3 regions of the Pseudoflavonifractor sp. An187 genome follow, and region 3 is predicted to be linked to each of the others. Evidence: riboswitches for the same ligand, from Rfam matches in the RefSeq annotation. Region 3 holds a riboswitch; each other region holds the start of a gene.
What was found. Region 3 has a riboswitch for thiamine pyrophosphate ahead of B5F22_RS08460 (thiamine-binding protein). Riboswitches for the same ligand answer to the same signal wherever they lie in the genome.
Positions count from the first base shown of each region.

Region 1: another riboswitch for thiamine pyrophosphate. It lies ahead of thiC (phosphomethylpyrimidine synthase ThiC); the one in region 3 lies ahead of B5F22_RS08460 (thiamine-binding protein).
Region 2: another riboswitch for thiamine pyrophosphate. It lies ahead of thiM (hydroxyethylthiazole kinase); the one in region 3 lies ahead of B5F22_RS08460 (thiamine-binding protein).

Region 1 is NZ_NFKG01000001.1:82,795-84,991, forward strand. Features, by position in the region: gene B5F22_RS00410 (ABC-ATPase domain-containing protein) at 1-830, shown strand, start outside; TPP riboswitch at 868-972, shown strand; gene thiC (phosphomethylpyrimidine synthase ThiC) at 1,053-2,197, shown strand, end outside.
Region 2 is NZ_NFKG01000002.1:133,557-135,753, forward strand. Features, by position in the region: gene thiE (thiamine phosphate synthase) at 1-204, opposite strand, end outside; gene thiM (hydroxyethylthiazole kinase) at 185-1,015, opposite strand; TPP riboswitch at 1,069-1,176, opposite strand; gene B5F22_RS02225 (TetR/AcrR family transcriptional regulator) at 1,342-1,959, shown strand; gene B5F22_RS12720 (hypothetical protein) at 1,946-2,077, shown strand; gene B5F22_RS02230 (cytidylate kinase-like family protein) at 2,096-2,197, shown strand, end outside.
Region 3 is NZ_NFKG01000018.1:22,732-24,928, reverse strand. Features, by position in the region: gene B5F22_RS08465 (GHKL domain-containing protein) at 1-744, shown strand, start outside; TPP riboswitch at 771-877, shown strand; gene B5F22_RS08460 (thiamine-binding protein) at 931-1,233, shown strand; gene B5F22_RS08455 (ABC transporter permease) at 1,199-1,987, shown strand; gene B5F22_RS08450 (ABC transporter substrate-binding protein) at 1,987-2,197, shown strand, end outside.

The sequences.
Region 1 (2,197 bases), on a different contig from region 3:
GGGCGGAAGATGGCCGAAGCATTGCCCAGACGGATATCTCCATGTTCATAAACCATCTGCCCAATGGAACGGACACCACCCGCTTCACCACCCAGGACGCCAGCGGCAGTACCTCCCAGGCTGCCAATGTGGTGGAGAGTATGGAGGCTGGAACCTCTCTGCTGCTCATGGATGAGGACACCAGCGCCACCAACTTCATGATTCGGGACGAGCTGATGCAGCGGGTCATTCACCGGGACATGGAGCCCATCACCCCGTTTTTGGAGCGTGTGGAAGAGCTGTATCACACCCACGGCATCTCCACCATTTTGGTGGCAGGCAGCTCTGGCGCCTATTTCCACCCCGCTCACCACATCATTCAAATGGACCGATATATCCCCAGGGACATTACCGCACTGGCCAAAGAGGCGGCACAGGCATTCCCCTCCACCTGTGCCCAGCTGGAGCCTGCACCGGCTCCCAATGTACACCGCTGTCCCCGTAGATCGGAGGAGTTTGGCCAAGGTGATCGGGTAAAACTGAAAACCTTGGGGCGGGATGGGGTATCCATCAACCGCGAGACCATCGACCTTCGGTACGTGGAGCAGCTCACTGACCCGGAACAACTCACTGCACTGGGGTACTGTTTGATATACGCCCAGAAGCATCTCATGGACGGCAGGCGCACCCTGCAACAGGTGGTGGAGGAACTGGAACAAATCATGGACCGCAAGGGCCTGGAGGCTCTGTGCGGACGGGAGGGAGCCTTTTTGGCCCGGCCCAGACGACAGGAGATCTTCGCCTGTTTCAACCGGTACCGGGGGCTGAACCTGGCTGGAAAAACTTCTTGAGTTCTCTTCTGAATCGTTGTATAATACCATTGTTTACAATTGAAAACGGGGAGCTTGTAGACAGGCTGAGAGGAAGGTGTGCCCTTCGACCCATGAACCTGATTTGGATAATGCCAACGTAGGGAGACATATGCCGTCATCAGCGGGGATACCAAGTCAGGTATCCCCGCTGTTTCTGTTTCAACGCTCATCCAACCCGCAGCCAGAAAGGAAGAGATCAACATGAGAACATACACAACCCAGATGGACGCAGCCCGTCAGGGCATCATCACCCCGGAGATGAAGGCGGTGGCCGCCAAAGAGTACCGCACGGAGGAGGAGATTCGGGAGCTGGTAGCCAAAGGACAGGTGGCCATCTGTGCCAATAAACTCCACACCTGTCTGGACCCCAACGGCGTGGGTTCTATGCTTCGCACCAAAATCAACGTCAATCTGGGGGTGTCCCGGGACTGCAAAGACTATGACGTGGAGATGCAGAAGGTGATGGCGGCAGTGAATATGGGGGCAGAGGCCATCATGGACCTGTCCTCCCACGGCAACACCCAGCCGTTCCGCCGGAAGCTGACCCAGGAGTGCCCTGCCATGATCGGCACGGTCCCCGTATACGACAGTGTCATCCACTATCAGCGGGATTTGGCCACTCTCTCCGCCAAGGACTTCATCGACGTGGTGCGACTCCACGCCCAGGACGGGGTGGATTTTGTCACCCTCCACTGCGGCATTACCCGCAAAACCATCGACCAGATCAAAAACCACAAGCGGAAAATGAACATCGTCTCCCGGGGCGGCTCCCTGGTGTTTGCCTGGATGAGCATGACCGGGGAAGAGAACCCCTTCTATGAGTACTTTGACGAGATTCTGGATATCTGTCGGGAATATGACGTGACCATCTCCCTGGGAGATGCCTGTCGCCCCGGCTGTCTGGCCGATGCCAGTGACGTATGCCAGATTGAAGAGCTGGTACGCTTGGGCGAGCTGACCCGCCGAGCCTGGGCCAAAAACGTACAGGTGATGGTGGAGGGCCCCGGCCACATGCCCCTGGACCAGATTGAGGCCAACATGAAGCTCCAGCAGACCATTTGCATGGGCGCTCCCTTCTATGTGCTTGGTCCCCTTGTCACGGATATCGCCCCTGGCTACGACCACATCACTGCCGCCATCGGCGGGGCAGTGGCCGCTTCGGCAGGCGCTGCCTTCCTGTGCTATGTGACCCCCGCCGAACATTTGGCTCTGCCCAATGTGGAGGACGTGAAGCAGGGAATCATCGCCTCCCGCATTGCTGCCCACGCCGCGGACATCGCTAAGAAAATCCCCCATGCCAGAGACCTGGACGACGCCATGGCCGATGCCCGGCGGACCTTCGACTG
Region 2 (2,197 bases), on a different contig from region 3:
GGCGCACAGCTCTTTGAGGGCCTGGGCCTCCTGCTCAAAGGCAGAGGCATCCAGGTCTTTCTCTCGAATCTGCAAGAAGGTGGCGCCGCCCTCCAACACCTCCTGGCACACGTCCACCAGAGTCTGGCCGGGCTTGAGCCACATGCGGTCAGTGACGGCGTAGAGCAGCATGGAGCTGCGGATTTCATCTTTTGTAAACTTCATAGCGCATCTTCTCCTGTAGTTGTTCCTCAGTCAAGTTAAAAATCCCGTCGATGAGATCGGTGCGGAAGGTGGCGTTGCCCGTGCCCTTCTTCAGCCGCTGTTCCTCCGCCAGTTCACCGGCCACACCCATGGCGGCCATGGCGGACACGGTGGCGGCAAAGGTGTCCTGGGGCAGAGCGCCGCAGAAGGCCCCGATGAGGGAGGTGAGCATGCAGCCGCTGCCTGTGATACGGGCCATGGTGGCGCAGCCGTTGCGCAGCACCACCGTCTCATTCCCATCAGAGACAATGTCCAGCACTCCGGAGATGGCAATCACGGTGTGGAGCTGTGCAGCCAGGGTGGCGGCCATCTCCACGGCCTCCCCCAAATTCTCCTTTGTGATGGCGTCCATGGCGCTCACATCCACACCGCTGCCCACGGCGTGCTGGCCGGCCAAAAAGCGGATCTCCGAGGCGTTGCCTCGGATGGCGGCAAACTGTACCTGGTCCAGTAGGCGCTTGGACTCATCCCGGCGCAGCTGAGTACCTCCGGCAGCCACCGGGTCCAGTACCACGGGCTTGCCCAGCTCGTTGGCCTTACGCCCTGCTAAGATCATGGAGTCCACAAAGTCCATGGCCCCCATGTTGCACACCAGGGCGTGGGCGCCGCATACGGCCTCCTCCACTTCCCGGATATCCTGGGCCATGGAGGGGGAAGCGCCAGAGGCCAAAATGATGTTGGCGCAGTCGTTGACGGTGACAAAGTTGGTGATGCACTGGACCAGGGGAGCGACGGCGTGCACCTGACCCAGCGGTTGTGTGAAGCGATTCATGTGTTCTACTTCCTTCCAAAGAAAAATGGGAGACGACCTGGCAGGCTGTCTCCCAACGAATCTCTCACAAGCTTCCTACGTCGGCATTACCCGCATCAGGTTCACGGGTCGATGGTCACACCATCCTCTCAGCCTGTGTACAAGCTCCCCAAAGGGTATTATAGGGCTTCTCTGGTCCAAAGGCAAGGGGAGAAGAGAAAATACTGTAAATTTTTCTTGTGAAATACCTGGGCAAGAAGAGACAATACTGGTGAAAACGGAGTAATTACTTGTAACGGCGTGGTTTTGATTGACAACTAATGCTATTAGTTTTTGGAGGAATGAATATGAGTGCAAAGGGATTGACCAGAGAGGTCATTGTGTCCGAGGCGGTGGCCTGCATGGAACACACGGGACAACCCACCGTGTCGCTCCATGAGTTGGCCCGCAGGCTGGGGGTAAAGACCCCGTCTCTGTACAACCACATACAAAATACCCGACAGCTCCAGCGAGAGGTGTTCCGCTATGCCATTGACAAATTTGTGGCCCATCAGGAGGCAGCGGTGGCAGGGAAGGAGAGGGACCAGGCGGTGCGGGCGTTTGCCCAGGCCTACCACGCCTTTGTGGTGGAGAATAAGGGGCTGTATCGGCTGATGATGTCCATCCCCTCCCAGGAGGATGACCAGGCCAAGGAACTGGCTCTGCCGCTTCTGAAAACGGCGGTGGAGGTGCTCTCCGGCTATGGTCTGCCCCAGGAGCGGGTGGCCCACTGGCAGCGGGTGTTCCGTGCCATCCTCCACGGGTTCATTGCCCAGGAGGACTTGGGATATTTTTATTACTACGATACCACCGATGTGGGGGAGAGCCGGGACATTGCCATTCAGTGTTTCCTGGACGGACTCCACGCTGAGGTGGATGCAGGAGAGAAGAACAGAGCAGGAGAGAGAAACCATGACGAAGAATAACGAACTATTTACCACCATGCCGGTGGGGAAGGCGGTGGCCAAGCTGGCCATTCCCACCGTGGTCAGCCAAATGATTGTGATTCTGTACAGCTTGGCGGATACCTTTTTCATCGGGTAGATTGGCGATCCCAACCAGATCGCCGCCGAAACTGGTTTAGCCAAAGAGTACGTGGAGAAGTACGCCGGATACACCACCGCAGATACCCTCTATGGTAACGCCGCCAGCGGACGAAACCGG
Region 3 (2,197 bases):
TGCGTGGCCACAGTAGTGGTGGTGTTGGTGTACCAGCTGGGGTGGGAGCGGAAACGGATTGCCTTGGCCCAGCGCCAAAAGGAAGAACAGCTCCAGATGGAGCAGTCCTATTATGAGATTTTGGAGCGGCAGAATCAGCAGCTGAGAAGCTATGCCCACGACGCCAAAAATCACCTGGAGGCCATCCGAAACCTGAACCAGGACCCCAAAGTGGAGCAATACATCGCCCAGATGGAGCAGCAGCTCCAGGCATACACCCGCCGCTGTCACAGCGGCAACCGGGCCCTGGACGTGATGGTGGACAAGTACGTCACCGCTTGTGAGCTGAAGAACATCGCCTTCACCTATGATGTGCAGCTGTGCAACCTGGAGGGCGTGGAGGATTTCGACCTGGTGGCCATTCTGGGCAACCTCCTGGACAACGCCCTCACCGCCGCCCGGGACTCCCAGGAAAAGTGGGTGGAGCTGGCCACCGCCCTGCGCAACGGCTACCAGGTGGTGGTGGTGGAAAACAGCTGTGATCGGCCCCCCATTGTGGGAGAAGAAGGGCTGCGCTCCACCAAGGCGGGGGGAGAGGGCCACGGTTTTGGGCTGAAAAGTGTGGCCAAGGCCCTGAAAAAGTATGAAGGGGACTTCCAGTGGGACTATGATCCGGAGAAGCGGCGGTTTACCATGACGGTGATGATTGGGCAGAGGGTATCGGTCCGAGAATCACGGAGGATGGCACAGGACACAAAGTGTTGACAACCGCCGAAAAAAGGACTAAACTGGCATGTTGACAGGGGAGCTCCAGGGAAGGAGCTGAGAGGCAGGTATATCCTGCGACCCTTAACCTGATCTGGGTAATGCCAGCGTAGGGAGCATCCGTGTTTTGTCATGCCCCGCCGGTATTGCCGGCGGGGTATTTTTTATGGATATGGAGGAAGTGCTATGAAAGCAAGTGTTGCCATTCAGAGTCTGCCCCAGGCGGACAACGACCAGGAACTGGTGCGCATGGTGGACGAGGTCATCGACTACATCCGCTCCACCGGCCTGAACTACTATGTGGGCCCCTTTGAGACCACCATCGAGGGGGATAACTACGACCAGCTCATGGATATTGTCAAGGAGTGCCAGCACGTGGCCGTCCGGGCGGGGGCCCCCAAGGTGTCCGCCTACATCAAGGTGGTCTACGAGCCGGAAGGGGAGATTCTCACCATTGATCAGAAAGTTACCAAACACCACCAGGGCTAAACTGCCCGGGATTGCCGGGGTGGCGGTGCTGCTGGTGGTGTGGCAGCTGGTGTGTGTGTCCGGGCTGGTGCCCAGCTACATGCTGCCCTCCCCGGTGCAGGTGGTCACCGCCTTTGTCACCGACGCCCCATCCTTGTGGGAAAACCTGCTCATCACCTTGCAGGAGGCCGCCTTGGGCCTGTGCATCGGGGTGGCGGTGGGCTTTGTGTTCGCCGTGGCCATGGATGCCTTTGAACTGCTGTACAAGATTTTCTACCCCATTCTGGTTATCACCCAGACCATCCCCACCGTGGCCATTGCGCCCCTGCTGGTGTTGTGGTTTGGCTACGAGATGACTCCTAAGGTTATTTTGGTGGTGCTGGTCACCTTTTTCCCGGTGACGGTGGGGCTGCTGGACGGCTTCCGGGGGGTGGACCCCGACGCCGTGGGGCTGCTGCGCTCCATGGGAGCGGGGCGGTGGCAGATTTTCCGCTACTTGAAATGCCCTTGGGCTCTGCCCCAGTTCTTTTCCGGGCTGCGCATCGCCGCCGCCTACTCCATCGTGGGCGCCGTCATCAGCGAGTGGCTGGGCGGCTTCGGCGGCCTGGGCGTGTACATGACCCGGGTGAAAAAGGCCTTTGCCTTTGACAAGATGTTTGCTGTGATCTTTTTGATTTCCGCCCTGTCCCTGGCCCTCATGGCCCTGGTGGGGTGGCTGGAGCGGCGGTGTATGCCCTACCGCTCCGTGGATGAGGAGAAGAGGAGGAACAAATGATGAAGAAATGGACGTATCGTCTGCTGGCCGGGGCGCTGACCCTGGGTCTGGCGGCGTCTCTCACTGCCTGCGGGCAGAAGACCGAGAACAACACCCAGGACGGAGAGAAGGACCTGGAGAAGATCACCTTCGTGCTGGACTGGACCCCCAACACCAACCACACCGGCATCTATGTGGCCATGGCCAACGGCTATTTTGAGGATGTCGGCC